2 regions of the Variovorax sp. UC74_104 genome follow, and region 1 is predicted to be linked to the other one. Evidence: riboswitches for the same ligand, from Rfam matches in the RefSeq annotation. Region 1 holds a riboswitch; the other holds the start of a gene.
The links. A riboswitch is a leader RNA that binds a small molecule or an ion and turns the genes downstream of it on or off. The one in region 1 is predicted to bind glycine.
Positions count from the first base shown of each region.

Region 1 (7,197 bases):
GTGGATGTTCTTCGTCGATCGGCACGCGGATCGCAGTGCCGTACACCTCGGAGGTGCTCGTATGGACCACGCGGCGCACCGAGAGCCGGCGCGCAGCCTCCACGACGTTCAGCGTACCTTCGACGTTGGTGCGCACGTAGCTGCGCGGCGCAACATAGGAGTACGGAATCGCGATAAGGGCCGCCAGATGGCAGACGACATCGATGCCCTGCATTGCATGCATGACGAAATCACCATCGTCGATATTGCCCGCTACAACGCGAAACTCACCTTTCACGTCGTCCGAAACAAATTCAAGATTGCCCCAACTTGAGGCAGATCCATAGCGAACCATCGCAGTCACTTCGGCTCCCGCTCGGACCAGCGCCTCCACGAGGTGGCTCCCGATGAATCCGCCAGCGCCGGTTACAAGGTACTTTTGCCCCGTGAGGTCTTGAGTGGATGAGTGCATGAGTCGTGTTTTTTTAAAAGATACTTAGAAATCGGGTTCAGAATGAACGGTCTTCGACGAGCAACCGGTTGAGATATTTGCCGTAGGCATTCTTTTGCAGGGGCGCGGCCAAGCGCGCAAGCTGCTCCTTATCAATGAAGCCGTGACGCCACGCAATCTCTTCGGGGCAAGCTATCTTCAGCCCCTGACGATGCTCTAGCGTGGCAATGAACTGCCCTGCCTCTAGCAAGCTCTCGTGCGTGCCCGTGTCCAGCCACGCATAGCCCCGCTGCATGATCTGCACGTTCAGTTGATCGCGATCCAGATACGCTTGATTCACGGCAGTGATCTCCAGTTCGCCTCGCGCGCTCGGCTTCACAGATTTGGCGATATCCACTACCTGGTTGTCATAGAAGTAGAGACCGGTGACCGCATAGCTGCTCTTGGGCTTCAGCGGCTTTTCTTCGATGCTGCTCGCCTTACCCTTGTCATCGAACGCCACGACGCCGTAGCGCTCTGGGTCCTGCACGTGATAGGCGAACACTGTGGCACCGGAAGCCTTCGCATCGGCATCGGCCAGCAGGTGCACGAAGTCGTGGCCATAGAAAATGTTGTCCCCCAGCACCAGCGCGCTCTCCGAATTTCCTACGAATTTGTCCCCGATGATGAACGCCTGCGCGAGCCCGTCCGGACTGGCCTGTACCTCGTACTGCAGGTTGATGCCCCACTGGCTGCCGTCCCCCAGCAGCTGCTGGAAGCGCGGCGTGTCCTGCGGGGTACTGATGATCAGGATGTCGCGCATGCCACCCAGCATGAGCGTGCTGAGCGGGTAGTAGATCATCGGCTTGTCGTACACCGGCAGCAGCTGTTTGCTGATCGCCAGGGTCGCGGGATGCAGGCGCGTGCCCGAACCGCCGGCCAGGATGATGCCCTTGCGTTGCGTCGTCTTGGTCATGCTTTCTCTTCTCGTGGGATTCTTCAAAGGATTTCGCGCAGCATGCGCGCGACGCCTTCCTGCCAAGGCGGCAGGCGCAGTCCAAACGTGGTCTGAAGCTTGCTGGTGTCGAGGCGCGAGTTGTGCGGCCGCTTCGCCGGCGTCGGGAATGCGCTGGTCGGCACGGCCTCGACGGCATCGGGGCCGGCCTTGAGTTCGACGCCTGCCTGCTGCGCCATTTCGAGCACGAAGCGCGCGTAGCCGTACCACGTCGTCTCGCCGCCGGCGATCGCGTGATAGAGGCCGACCTTGGATGGATCCTGCAGCGTCGCGCGGATGGCGTGCGCCGTCACGTCGGCCAGCAGTTCCGCGCCGGTGGGTGCACCGAACTGGTCGTCGATGACGGTCAGCTTGTCGCGCTCCTTGGCCAGCCGCAGCATGGTCTTGGCGAAGTTGCCGCCGCGCGCGGCATACACCCAACTGGTGCGAAAGATCAGGTGCCTGGCGCAGTGCCGGGCCACCAGTTGCTCGCCTTCGAGCTTGGTGCTGCCGTAGACGCTGAGCGGGCCGGTCGCGTCGTCTTCCTTCCACGGCGTGGTGCCGCTGCCGTCGAAGACGTAGTCGGTCGAGTAATGCACCATCAGCGCGCCGATCTTCTGGGCCGCTTCGGCCACGACGCCGGGCGAGGTGGCGTTGAGCTTGCGCGCGAACTCGGGTTCGCTCTCGGCCTTGTCGACGGCGGTATGCGCCGCGGCATTGACGATCACGTCGGGACGCACCTTGAGCACCGTGTCGGCGAGCTCTTCGGGCCGGCTGAAGTCGGCGTGGAAATCGGTGCTGTCGAAGTCGAGCGCGACCAGTTCACCGAGCGGCGCCAGGCTGCGCTGCAGTTCCCAGCCGACCTGTCCGCCCTTGCCCAGCAGCAGCAGCTTCATGCCGCGGCCTTCGCGTCGTACTGCTTCTCGACCCACTCGCGGTACGCGCCGCTTTGCACGTTGCGTACCCATTCGCTGTTCGCGAGGTACCACTCGACCGTCTTGCGGATGCCGGTGTCGAAGGTTTCGGCGGGCTTCCAGCCGAGTTCGCGCTCGAGCTTGCGCGCGTCGATGGCGTAGCGGCGGTCGTGGCCGGGACGGTCGGTGACGTAGGTGATCTGTTCCTTGTACGGCTTGCCGTCGGCGCGGGGGCGCAGTTCGTCGAGCAGGGCGCACACGGTGTTGACGATCTCGATGTTGGGCTTCTCGTTCCAGCCGCCCACGTTGTAGGTCTCGCCGAGCTTGCCGGCTTCGAGCACACGGCGGATGGCGCTGCAGTGGTCCTTCACGTAGAGCCAGTCGCGCACCTGCATGCCGTCGCCGTACACGGGCAGGTTCTTGCCGGCCAGCGCGTTGACGATCATCAGGGGGATCAGCTTCTCGGGGAAGTGGAACGGGCCGTAGTTGTTGGAGCAGTTGGTGGTCAGCACCGGCAGGCCGTAGGTGTGGTGCCAGGCGCGCACGAGGTGGTCGCTGGCGGCCTTGCTGGCCGAATACGGGCTGTTGGGCTCGTACTTGTTCTCCTCGGTGAAGGCCGGGTCGGTCTTGGAGAGCGAGCCGTAGACCTCGTCGGTCGACACGTGCAGGAAGCGGAAGGCCGACTTCTGGTCGGCCGGCAGCACGCTCCAGAAGCCGCGCACCGATTCGAGCAGCCGGAAGGTGCCGAGCACGTTGGTCTGCACGAAGTCTTCGGGGCCGTGGATCGAGCGGTCCACATGCGACTCGGCGGCGAAGTTCACCACGGCACGGGGCCTGTGCTCGGCGAGCAGGCGGTCGATCAGGGCGCTGTCGCCGATGTCGCCCTGCACGAAGATGTGCTTCGGGTTGCCCTTGAGCGACGCGAGGGTCTCGAGGTTGCCGGCGTAGGTCAGCTTGTCGAGGTTCACGACGGGCTCGTCGCTGTTCGCGATCCAGTCGAGTACGAAATTGGCGCCAATGAAGCCAGCGCCGCCGGTAACCAAGATCATGGGGTCCCCTGAGTGTTGGAAGTCATCGCCTTGTGGCCATGAACCTTAACCCGCGATTATCCCATTGGGCCGAAGAGCAAAAACACAAGACGTTACCGCCAGCCTGTCGGTGCGTTTACAATGATTCTCGATACTGCAGGAGAGTGGGCCACCCTAGGTGGCCCTACCGAAGGCGCAAACTCCCATAAACGCTCAGGTAGGCCACCGAAGTCTTGGTACTTCGGCAAGGGGTCAGTACTGCATCAAATCAGAACGCCGTCTGGAGAGTCGCCACCATGCGTGGCGCACCGAAGGAGCAAATTCGTTGCAAGGGCGCAACGGATGAATCTCTCAGGTACCGAGGACAGGGGGAGCGGCAACTTGGACAGCGGTTGTCCGGTTGCTTACTATTAATCAAATAGTTCACACCCACCCGCCGTTCAAGCGCAGCACCTCAAAGGTACTTGAAATGCGCGTGATCGTTCTCGGCGCCGGCCTGCTCGGCGTGACCTCGGCTTACTACCTCCAGCAACTCGGCCACGAAGTGACCGTGATCGACCGGCAGGCCACCCCGGCCGCCGAAACCAGCTTCGCCAACGGCGGGCAGATCTCCGTCAGCCATGCAGAACCCTGGGCCAACCCCAGCGCGCCGCTGAAGGTGCTGCAATGGCTGGGCAAGGAAGACGCCCCCGCTGCTCTTCCGCATGCGCGCCGACATGCGCCAGTGGCTCTGGGGCCTGCAGTTCCTGCGCGAATGCACGCCGGCGCGCACCCGCCACAACATCGAGCAGATCGTTCGTCTGGGCACATACAGCCGCTCGATGTTGCAACAGTTGCGCCGCGACACCGGTCTCAGCTACGACCAGCGCACCCAGGGCATCCTCCACTTCTACACGACGCAGAAGGAGTTCGACGGCGCCCTCGAGCCCGCCGAGCAGATGCGCGCCCTGGGCTGCGAGCGCCAGGTCATCTCGGCCGACGAGGCCGTGAAGATCGAGCCCGCGCTCGCCCATATCCGCCCGAAGCTGGCCGGCGCCACCTACACGGCCGAGGACGAGTCCGGCGACGCCAACCGCTTCGCCCGCGAACTCGTCGGGCTGGCCGCCGCCGCAGGCGTCAAGTTCCTGATGAGCCACACCGTCACCGCGCTGCGCGAAGCCGGCGGCAGCATCGACCACGTCGAGGCCACCGACAGCGAAGGCCGCTTCCAGCGCATCCGCGGCGACGCCTTCGTGCTGGCGATGGGCTCGCTGAGCCCGCTGTACGCAGCGCCGCTGGGCATCCGGCTGCCGATCTACCCTGCGAAGGGCTATTCGGTGACGCTGCCTGTCAAGGACGCCTCGAAGGCGCACCAAGTCTCGCTGACCGACGATGAATTCAAGCTCGTCTTCTCGCGCTACACCTCGGCCTCGGGCGACCGCCTGCGCATCGCCGGCACGGCCGAGCTCAACGGCTACGACCGCGACCTGAACCGCGTGCGCTGCGAAGCCATCGTGCGCCGCGTCGAGGAGCTCTTCCCTGGCGCCGGCGACACCACCCAGGCCCAGTTCTGGACCGGCTTGCGCCCGGCCACGCCGAGCAACGTCCCGCTGATCGGCAAGACCAAGCTGCCGAACCTGTTCCTCAACTCGGGCCACGGCACCCTGGGCTGGACGCACGCCTGCGGCTCGGGCAAGTCGATCGCGCGGATCGTGAGCGGGCTGGAGCCGGAGGTCGATTTCGCGTTCACGGGGATGCCGGCGCCCAAGCCGCGCGTTCCGCAGCCCGCGCTGGGCTGACGAGCCGGCAATTCCTGGATCACGCCTTGAACGTGATCCAGGGCCGGAGCCGCACCGCGCAATGGATCAGCCCGGCGCGCTCCTGCGCGTCGATCACCTCGCCGATGGGCTTGTAGGCCTGCGGCGCCTCCTCGATCCGGCGCTCCTCGCGCAAGGTCACGCATTGCCAGCTGGCCTGGTGGTCGGCGGGCGCGGGCCGCATCGCGCGCACCTGCTGCCGACGCATCCGCCGGCCGGCGCCATGGCTGCATGACCAGAGCCAGTCTTCATGTCCGAGTCCGGAGGCCAGATACGAGTAGTCGCCCATCGAGCCGGGGATCAGCGCCAGGTCGCCCGCATTCGCCGGCGTCGCTCCCTTGCGGTGGATGTTCATACCGTGTTCCCGCAGCACGACGTTGTGCGGCACGTCCACCACCAGCTTCGACGACGTAGCGCCGAGCAGTTCGGCGAAATCCTTCCGCACCAGTTCGGCCAGGACAACCCGGTTTGCCCATGCATAGCGCGCCGCAACTCCCATGGCCTCCAGGTATTCGTCGGCCAGAGGGCCCGCCAGGCCATAGAGGCCGCTTTTCGGATGACGCAGCCCCTTGGGCCATTCGTCGCGGGCGCGGTCCATCCAGCGGCCGCCCACATGGAACCCGATGTCGCGCGAGCCGCTGTGGATCATCACGACCACGTCCCCTGCTTTCAGGCCGGCGCGATAGGCTTCATGGCGGTCCATCACATGGTCCACCACCTGCAGCTCCACGAAATGGTTGCCGCTTCCCGGCGTGCCCAGGCAGGGGTCGCGGAACACCTCGTGGCGGACGCCGGTGTAGGCCTCTGGAGCATGCCGCGCGCTGCCGCCGAATGTCGCCAGGCCGATGCAGGCGTCGAGCTCGGCCTGCAACCGGTCGCGGTCGCAGGAAGACCACAGCCCGCCGTTGCGCACCACCTCCAGGAAGGCCGACGGGCCTACGTCGAACAGCGCCCTGAACGCCGTCGTGTGCACCGGCACGTCGCGGCCGTTGTCGAGCAGGCTGCGCGTGAGCCGGTCGACCAGCCTCGTCTTGTGCGGAGCCACCTGGTCGAGCGTGAGCCCGGTGGTCAGCAGCCGCATGCCGCAGTTGATGTCGGTGCCCACCGCCGCGGGAATGACGAAATCGGGATCGGTCGCGACGACGCTGCCGACGGGCGCGACGGAGCCCGGGTGGAAGTCGGGCGTCGCGCAGGCCTTGCACACGCCCTTCTCGCCGTCGGGCGAGCGCACGCTGGCGAATGCCAGCAATTGGTTCACCGCCTTCTCTTCCAGAGGAAGGCTGGGCGGCAGGAGCACCGTGGCCTGCGAGGCCTCGTGGTGCAGGTGGTAGATGCCGTCGCGGTAGTCGACGGCGATGCCGGCGCGCGAAAAGGCACGCTGGAGTCTCGAGAAACGAAGGTCGCTCATGGCTGCTGTTCCATTGGGGAAACCGTGTCGGCTTCCTGCCTCGTCGCACTTTGCGTGGAGAGGCGAAAGAGATCGCCCGCGCTCGCTGACGATGCGCGGTTGGCTCTTTCTTGCAGCAGCAGAGATTCAAGAAAGCGGGCGGATTCTAGTGACGCATGCTTTCACCGGAAACCCGCCCGTCGCTTTTTTACGTCAGCCCCGAGTCAATCGGGCGCCCTGAAAACCGTCAACACCCCGGTATACCCATACAGATGGTGCCGCGCGATCTCGCCCGCGGCGAAGAAACCTACCAGCGGCACGTCGCCCAGCGCGTGGCGCACGATCTGCAGCTCCGCGCCCGGCGCGCCGAAGTGCGGGCCGCCGCGGCCGGAGCAGCTCACGTACACGGCCCCCGCGATGCGTCGCGCCGGATGCGGCGCGGCTTCGGCCTCGCCTGCCGCCACGGCACGGGCTGTGGCCAGCGTCTGCTCCTCGGGTTCGAGTTCTTCGCGGATTTCCGCGCAGATGCGCATCAGGTCGGCGCGCGCGGCCTGGGCGTTGCGGCGGCAGAAGGTCAGGCGCATGCCGGCTTCCGCGGTGTCGGCGATGGCGATGCCGCGCCGCGTGGGGTCGAGCCCGATGATGTGGCGCACGAGCACGTCGGCGCCC
Region 1 covers NZ_CP171978.1:1,605,269-1,612,465, reverse strand. The annotation lists gene ACHMXA_RS07550 (GDP-mannose 4,6-dehydratase) at 1-451, opposite strand, end outside; gene rfbA (glucose-1-phosphate thymidylyltransferase RfbA) at 489-1,385, opposite strand; gene rfbD (dTDP-4-dehydrorhamnose reductase) at 1,409-2,299, opposite strand; gene rfbB (dTDP-glucose 4,6-dehydratase) at 2,296-3,366, opposite strand; glycine riboswitch at 3,493-3,583, shown strand; glycine riboswitch at 3,616-3,723, shown strand; partial or broken gene ACHMXA_RS07530 (D-amino acid dehydrogenase) at 3,815-5,123, shown strand; gene ACHMXA_RS07525 (RtcB family protein) at 5,143-6,549, opposite strand; gene ACHMXA_RS07520 (FIST C-terminal domain-containing protein) at 6,753-7,197, opposite strand, start outside.

Region 2 (7,197 bases), 3.0 Mb from region 1:
GCTCGGCCAGCGGCTCGCTCTCGGTGGGTTCCACCATCAGCGTGCCGGGCACGGGGAAGCTCAGCGTGGGCGCGTGGAAGCCGTAGTCGATCAGGCGCTTGGCCACGTCCTCGGCGGTGACGCCGCTGGTGTCCTTCAGAGGGCGCAGGTCCAGGATGCACTCGTGCGCGACGTGTCCGTTGGGGCTGGCGTACAGCGTGGGGTAGTGGTCCTTCAGGCGCGCGCTGATGTAGTTGGCGCTCAGGATGGCCGTCTCCGTCGCGGCCTGCAGGCCCTTGGCGCCCATCATGCGGCAGTACATCCAGCTGATCGGCAGCACCGCCGCATTGCCCAGCGGCGCGGCCGACACCGCGCCCACGCCGTTGGAAGGTACGCCGGCCGTGGCATGGCCCGGCAGGTAGGGCACGAGGTCTTCGACCACGCAGACGGGGCCGACGCCCGGCCCGCCGCCGCCGTGCGGGATGCAGAAGGTCTTGTGCAGGTTCAGGTGGCTCACGTCGCCGCCGAACTCGCCCGGCGCGGCCACGCCGACCAGCGCGTTCATGTTGGCGCCGTCCACGTACACGCGACCGCCGTGCGCATGCACCAGCTCGCACAGCTCCTTCACGCGGGTCTCGAACACGCCGTGGGTGCTGGGGTAGGTGATCATCACCGCGGCCAAGTTGGCGCTGTGCTTCTCGCAGGCGCGCTTGAGGTCGTCGATGTCGACGTTGCCCTGCGCGTCGCAGGCCGTCACCACCACCTGCAGGCCCACCATCTGCGCGCTGGCCGGGTTGGTGCCGTGCGCGGAAGAGGGGATCAAGCAGATGTTGCGATGGCCCTGGCCCTTGGCCTCATGGAAGGACTTGATGGCCAGCAGGCCCGCGTACTCGCCCTGCGAGCCCGCATTGGGCTGCAGGCTGATGCCCGCGTAGCCGGTCGCCTCGCACAGCCAGGCGCGCAGCTGGGCGTCGAGCTGGGCGTAGCCCTGCAGCTGGTCGGCCGGCGCGAAGGGGTGGATGTTGGCGAACTCGGGCCAGGTGATGGGGATCATCTCGCTGGTCGCGTTGAGCTTCATGGTGCAGCTGCCCAGCGGGATCATGCTGCGGTCGAGCGCCAGATCCTTGTCCGACAGGCTGCGGATGTAGCGCAGCATCGCCGTCTCGCTCTTGTGGGTGTTGAACACCGGGTGCGTGAGGAATGCGCTGGTGCGGCGCAGGTCTTCGGGGATCAGCGGCACGGTGCTGCCCGAGAGGTCGTCGAAGCGCGGCGCCTGCGTGCCGGCGGGCGCGAACAGGGCCCACAGCGTTTCGACGTCGGCGCGCGTGCTGGTCTCGTCCAGCGAGATGCCCAGGTGCTGCTGCAGGCGCTGGCGCAGGTTGACGCCGGCGGCCAGTGCGCGCTCGATGATCGCCTGCGTGTCTTCGCCGGTGCGGATGGTCAGCGAGTCGAAGGCGGTGGCGTTCACCGGCTCGCGGCCCATCTGCGCGAGGCCCTTGGCCAGCACGGCGGTGAGCGCGGCCACGCGCTGCGCGATGCGGGTGAGGCCGTCGGGCCCGTGGTACACGGCGTACATGCTGGCCACCACGGCCGGCAGCACCTGCGCGGTACAGATGTTGGAAGTGGCTTTCTCGCGGCGGATGTGCTGCTCGCGCGTCTGCAGCGCGAGGCGGTAGGCCGGCTGGCCGTGCGTGTCGACGCTCACGCCCACAAGGCGGCCCGGCAGCGAGCGCTTGAACTCGTCGCGGCAGGCCAGGTAGGCGGCGTGCGGGCCGCCGTTGCAAAGCGGCATGCCGAAGCGCTGCGTGGTGCCGCAGACGATGTCGGCGCCCCATTCGCCCGGAGGCGCGAGCAGCGTCAACGCCAGCAGGTCGGCCGCGACGATGAAGGCCGCGTCGCACTGGTGCGCATGGCCCGCGAGCGGGCGCAGGTCGTGCACGTGGCCGGTGGTGGCGGGGTATTGCGCGAGCACGCCGAAGAAGGCGCCGCTCACCATCAGGTGCGGCAGTGTTTCCGACACGGTGCTCACCTTGACCTCGATGCCCAGCGGCGCGGCGCGCGTCTTGATCACTTCGATGGTCTGCGGGTGGCAGTCGCCCGACACCAGGAACACGTTGCTCTTGCTCTTCACGCTGCGCTTGGCGAGCGTCATGGCCTCGGCGGCGGCCGTGGCTTCGTCGAGCATCGATGCATTGGCGATGGCCATGCCCGTGAGGTCGCACACCATCGTCTGGAAATTGAGCAGGGCTTCCATGCGGCCCTGCGAGATCTCGGCCTGGTAGGGCGTGTAGGCGGTGTACCAGGCGGGATTCTTCGAGGATGTTGCGCAGGATCACGCCCGGCGTGTGGTTGCCGTAATAGCCCTGGCCGATGAAGTTGCGGAACACCTTGTTCTTCGACGCCATCGCCTTCAGCTCGGCCAGCGCGTCGGCTTCGGTCACCGGCGCGGGCAGGCGCATGGGCTTCGAGCGGCGGATGGCCGCGGGCACGATGCCGTCGATGAGCTCCGCGCGCGTTTCCGACCCGATCGCCGGCAGCATGCGCGCCTCGTCCGCCGCATCGATGCCGATGTGGCGGGCAATGAATTCTTCGGCGTTCTCGAGTTCTTGCAGGGGGGGGAGGGCGTGGCTTGACATGGCGATGGGATGGGGCAAGAGAGGAATACGGGAGCGGGAGCCGGATCCGGATGACGAGAAATCCTCGCGTCACCCGTACCCGGTCGCCGGCTTTCAGCAGCGCATCAGGATTCGGCGGCGAACTTGTCGTAGCTGGCCGCGTCCAGCAGCGCGTCGAGCTGCGCCGGATCGCTCAGCTTGACCTTGAAGAACCAGCCGGCGGCCAGCGGGTCGCTGTTGGCCAGCGACGGGTCGGCGCGCAGCGCTTCGTTCACTTCGGTGATCTCGCCCGAGACGGGCATGAACACGTCGGCGGCGGCCTTCACCGATTCGACGACACCGGCGACTTCGCCCTGGGCGAAGGTCTTGCCGACTTCGGGCAGGTCGACGAACACCACGTCGCCCAGCGCGTCCTGCGCGTGCACGGTGATGCCGACGGTGGCCGCGTCGCCTTCGGCCGACACCCATTCGTGGTCCTTGGTGTACTTGATGCTCATGGTGGAAAAACTCCTCGTGGAAAAAATGGATCGGGGGTGCAGAGCCTAGCCGGTCAGCCGCGGTAGTAGCGGGTGGGCACGAAGGGCATGGTCGACACTTCCATCGGCACCGGCTTGCCGCGCACGATGGCCTGCACGCGCGTGCCGGGCTCGGCGAAGGCGGTGGCCACGTAGCCCATGGCGATGCAGCGGTCGGCCGTGGGGCCGAGCAGGCCGCTGGTGACGAGGCCGATGTCCTGGCCTTCGAAGGACTGCAGCACCGTGCCGTCGCGCACCGGAATGCGCTCCAGCGCCACGAGGCCCACGCGCTTGCGCTTCAGCGTGTCGTGGTCGGTGTGGCCGGCCGCGCCTGCGGTGGCTGCGGCGAGCTGCGCGAGGATCTTCGCGGCGCCCGGAAAGCCGCCTTCGCGCGCGCCACCGGTACGGCGCACCTTCTGCATCGCCCAGTTGAGCGAGGCCTCGACGGGCGTGGTGGTGGTGTCGATGTCGTTGCCGTAGAGGCAAAGGCCCGCTTCGAGCCGCAGCGAATTGCGCGCGCCCAGGCCGATGGGCTTGACCTCGGGCTGGGCCAGCAGCAGGCGGGCGAGGCGTTCGGCGTCGGATGCGGCCACCGAGATCTCGAAGCCGTCTTCGCCGGTGTAGCCGCTGCGGGTGACGAAGGCCGGGATGCCGCCGATCTGCACCGAGCCGCCGGTCATGAACACGAAGCGCTCGATGCCGGGCGACAGCCGCGCCAGCGTGGCCGCGGCCTGCGGGCCCTGCAGCGCGAGCAGCGCGTGGTCGGGCAGGGGGCGCACCTCGCAGCGCGAGCCGATCTTCTGCTGGATGTGGGCGATGTCGGCCACCTTGCAGGCGCCGTTGACGATCACGAAGATCGAGCCGTTGCCCTCGTTGAAGAACATCAGGTCGTCGAGGATGCCGCCCTCGTCGTTCAGCAGCAGGCCGTAGCGCTGCTTGCCGGCGGGCAGGTCGATCACGTCGACGGGCATCAGGGTCTCGAAGGCGGCAGCGGCGTCGGGGCCGACCAGGCGCAGCTGGCCCATGTGTGAGATGTCGAACAGGCCGGCTGCGTCGCGCGTGTGCTTGTGTTCGGCCATCAGGCCGGCGGGGTACTGGACCGGCATCGAATAGCCGGCGAAGGGCACCATGCGGGCGCCCAACTCCAGGTGGAGGTCGTACAGCGGCGTCTTGAGAAGTTCGGTAGCGGATGCGGAGGAAGCGGCCACGGGGCACTCCAAAGGGGCAGTCGAAATCCATGACGCAAGCCATGGGCCACCCCTGCTGTCCGCTTTACCTGAGAGATTCGCCCCACGATCGGGGTTTGCTCCTTCGGTGGGCCGCTGCCTCGGTTGGTGGCGGCGGCCTCTCTCCAGCAAGGAAACGCCGGTTTTCACCGGCGCCTCGTCAGTCCTTTTGCCTGAGCGTTCGGGGGAAATAGCCCCCTGCGCCTTCGGCGGCCCCGGCTTGCGGGGCTCTCTCCTGACCCGGGCGAGTGTAGTTGATCGGGCAGCCCGGCCGGCGGATTTGTCCTGCCGCCCTCAACGTGCCCACAGGTACCACGCCCCCGCGACCGCGGCGATCCACACGGCCACGACCAGTGCGGCGCCCCAGCGGCTGGTCGGCCTGGAGCCCGAGCTTTGCATCCAGGCATCGGCCCGCTCGCGGCATTCGGCGAGCACCGGCGCCGGAATCAGCCGGATCGTGAGCCAGATCAGCCCCGGCAGCAGCAGCACGTCGTCGACGTAGCCGAGCACTGGAACGAAGTCGGGAATCAGGTCGATCGGGCTGAGCGCATAGGCCACCACGAACATGCCGAGCGCCTTGGCGTACCACGGCGTGGCGGCGTGCCGGCAGGCGAACCAGAGCGTGACGCCATCGCGCTTGAGGCGCCTGGCCCAGCCGCGAAGGCGTGCGGACAACGAGGTGGAGACGGGAGGCGGGGAATTCACCCGGCGATGGTGTCACAGGCTGGGGCGACGGCCGCCCCCATCGAGGTCCTCAGTGAATCACTTCGGCCGGCGGCAGCAGCCGGTCGATGCGCTCTCGCAGCGACTCGGCGCGCTCCACGCCGGCGGTCTTCTCGATCTCGGTGAGCATCAGCGCGGCGATGGTCAGCATGGCCTCGCGGTCGCGCGCCTCGCGCAGGGCGTCGCGCATCTGCAGCGCGAACTTCGGGTCGCGGCGCACGAACATGCGCTCGCAGATGTCGAAGAGGAACATGCGCGTTGTCGCCAGCGAACGCTTGCCGTCGAAGGTGTCGGCGGAGGTGGCGACCTGGATCGGCTCGGCGGCGGGAATGGGCGAGGGCGCGGGCTGCGCGGGGGGCTCGGCTTCCGCCGCCGCGGCCTTCGTGCCCTGCAGGTAGCCCTTGTCGATCAGCGCCTGGATCGTCCGCTCGGCTTCGTCGCGGTTGGGGAAGAGGGGACTGAAGTCGGTCAGGGAGCGCCGGCCGTCGGCCATCAGCAGCAGGGCGCGTTCGCGCTGGGTGAGCGTGCGCTGTCCGCCCTGGAGTTCGTTGCGCGCCTTGTCGGTCTTGGTGGGAAACATGGCAGCCACAGCTTTGGGGAAACGAAGGCTGCAGCATCGTTGCAAGTAGTGACATCTCCATGAACCGTTCGCCTTACAGGGGCAATTGCGTGGCGGCCCTTCAGCCGGCGCTTTCCTTGCGTATGAGCCAGCGGTTGCCAACGCGCTGCAGCTCCAGCGTCTTGCGGCCTTTCTCGCGGAATTTGTCGGCGCTGTAGGTCTGCTCGAAGGTGGCGCTGGCCGATTGCCCCTGGACACTGATGACGAGGCTTTCGATGCCCACGTTGATGACGGCCTTGTCCTCGATGCGCGCGCGGCGGTCGGCCTCCCAGGCCTTGCGGTCCTGGCCGCGCGGCGGGGCGAAGTCGGGTGCGTAGGCCGCCAGGTAGCGCGCCACGTCCCGAGCGGACCAGGCTGCTGCCCAGGCGCGCACGGCGGCTTCGACTTCGCGGATGCCGGCGGCGGGATCTGCCGGCGCGGGCGCCACCGGTGCGGGGGCTGCCTGTGTGGCCGGCGCCGCGGGCGGGGCGCCGAAGGCGGCCGGTGCCAGCAATGCGCCGCCCATGGCGCCTCCCATCAGGCAACTCCGGAATCGATTCATGGCGCAGTCCCCTCCTTGTCGGTTCTCGCCCGATTCTGGCAGCGAACATGCGTGAAGCCGACTGGCCCCCCGGGGAACCCGTGTTCAGGCGGCAGCCCCCTCGGCTTCGGCCGGCAAGGCCTGCGGCGTCCGGTTGCGCAGGCGCAGCGCCATCACCGCCGCGGCGCACAGCACGCAGAGCACCGCCGTCAGCGTCACGCCGAGGCCGCGCGCGTCCGACAGCATGCCGAAGAGCGGCGACACCAGCCCGCCCACCGACAGCGCCAGCCCCAGCGCGATGCCGCTGGCGGTGGCCGGGTTGCGCGGAAGGTAGTCCTGCGCGAGCGTCACCTGTGCCGCGAAGGGCAGGAACATGCACAGGCCGAAGAGCCCGGTGCAGGCCAGCGCCCAGCCGGCGCTCGGCGCGAGCACGATGCCCGCGAGCGAGGGCAGCGCGAAGAGGTAGCCCGCGCGGATCGTGCCCATGCGCCCGATGCGATCGCCCAGCCACCCACCGAGCAGCGTGCCGACCGCGCCCGCCGCCGTGAACGCGGTAAGCGCCGCCGCGCCCTGGAAGGCCGAGCCGTGCAGGTCGCGCGTGATGCGCAGCGACAGCATCGACATCACCGTGACGTACGGAATCGACCAGCCCACGATGGTTGCCACCAGCAGCCCGAAGGCGTGCCAGTCGTTGTGCGGCTTCATCAGGTGGTCGCCGGCCTTGCGTGCCGCCGCGGCCGCGCTGCCCGAGGCCGCACCGCGCCGCGCGCTCACGACGAACCACACCACGCCCATCGCCAGCGCCGGCGCGCCCAGCAGGTAGCTGCGCGACAGGCTGCCGCCGCCCACGGCCGTGGCCGCCAGCACCGGCGCGAACGAGGCGCCGATGGTGCCGCCCACCGAGAACACGCTCATCGCTTTCTGCGAGCCGCCGCCAGCCGCGCGCGCAGCCACCGTGGCCGGCGGGTGGTAGGCCGCGATGCCCAGGCCGCACAGCGCC
Region 2 covers NZ_CP171978.1:4,628,665-4,635,861, reverse strand. The annotation lists partial or broken gene gcvP (aminomethyl-transferring glycine dehydrogenase) at 1-2,615, opposite strand, end outside; gene gcvH (glycine cleavage system protein GcvH) at 2,720-3,091, opposite strand; gene gcvT (glycine cleavage system aminomethyltransferase GcvT) at 3,145-4,317, opposite strand; glycine riboswitch at 4,363-4,474, opposite strand; glycine riboswitch at 4,487-4,583, opposite strand; gene ACHMXA_RS21770 (YkvA family protein) at 4,630-5,040, opposite strand; gene ACHMXA_RS21765 (hypothetical protein) at 5,090-5,638, opposite strand; gene ACHMXA_RS21760 (DUF4440 domain-containing protein) at 5,739-6,218, opposite strand; gene ACHMXA_RS21755 (MFS transporter) at 6,303-7,197, opposite strand, start outside.
Region 2: it holds a riboswitch for glycine, as region 1 does, so the genes downstream of both, gcvT (glycine cleavage system aminomethyltransferase GcvT) here and ACHMXA_RS07530 (D-amino acid dehydrogenase) in region 1, are expected to answer to the same signal.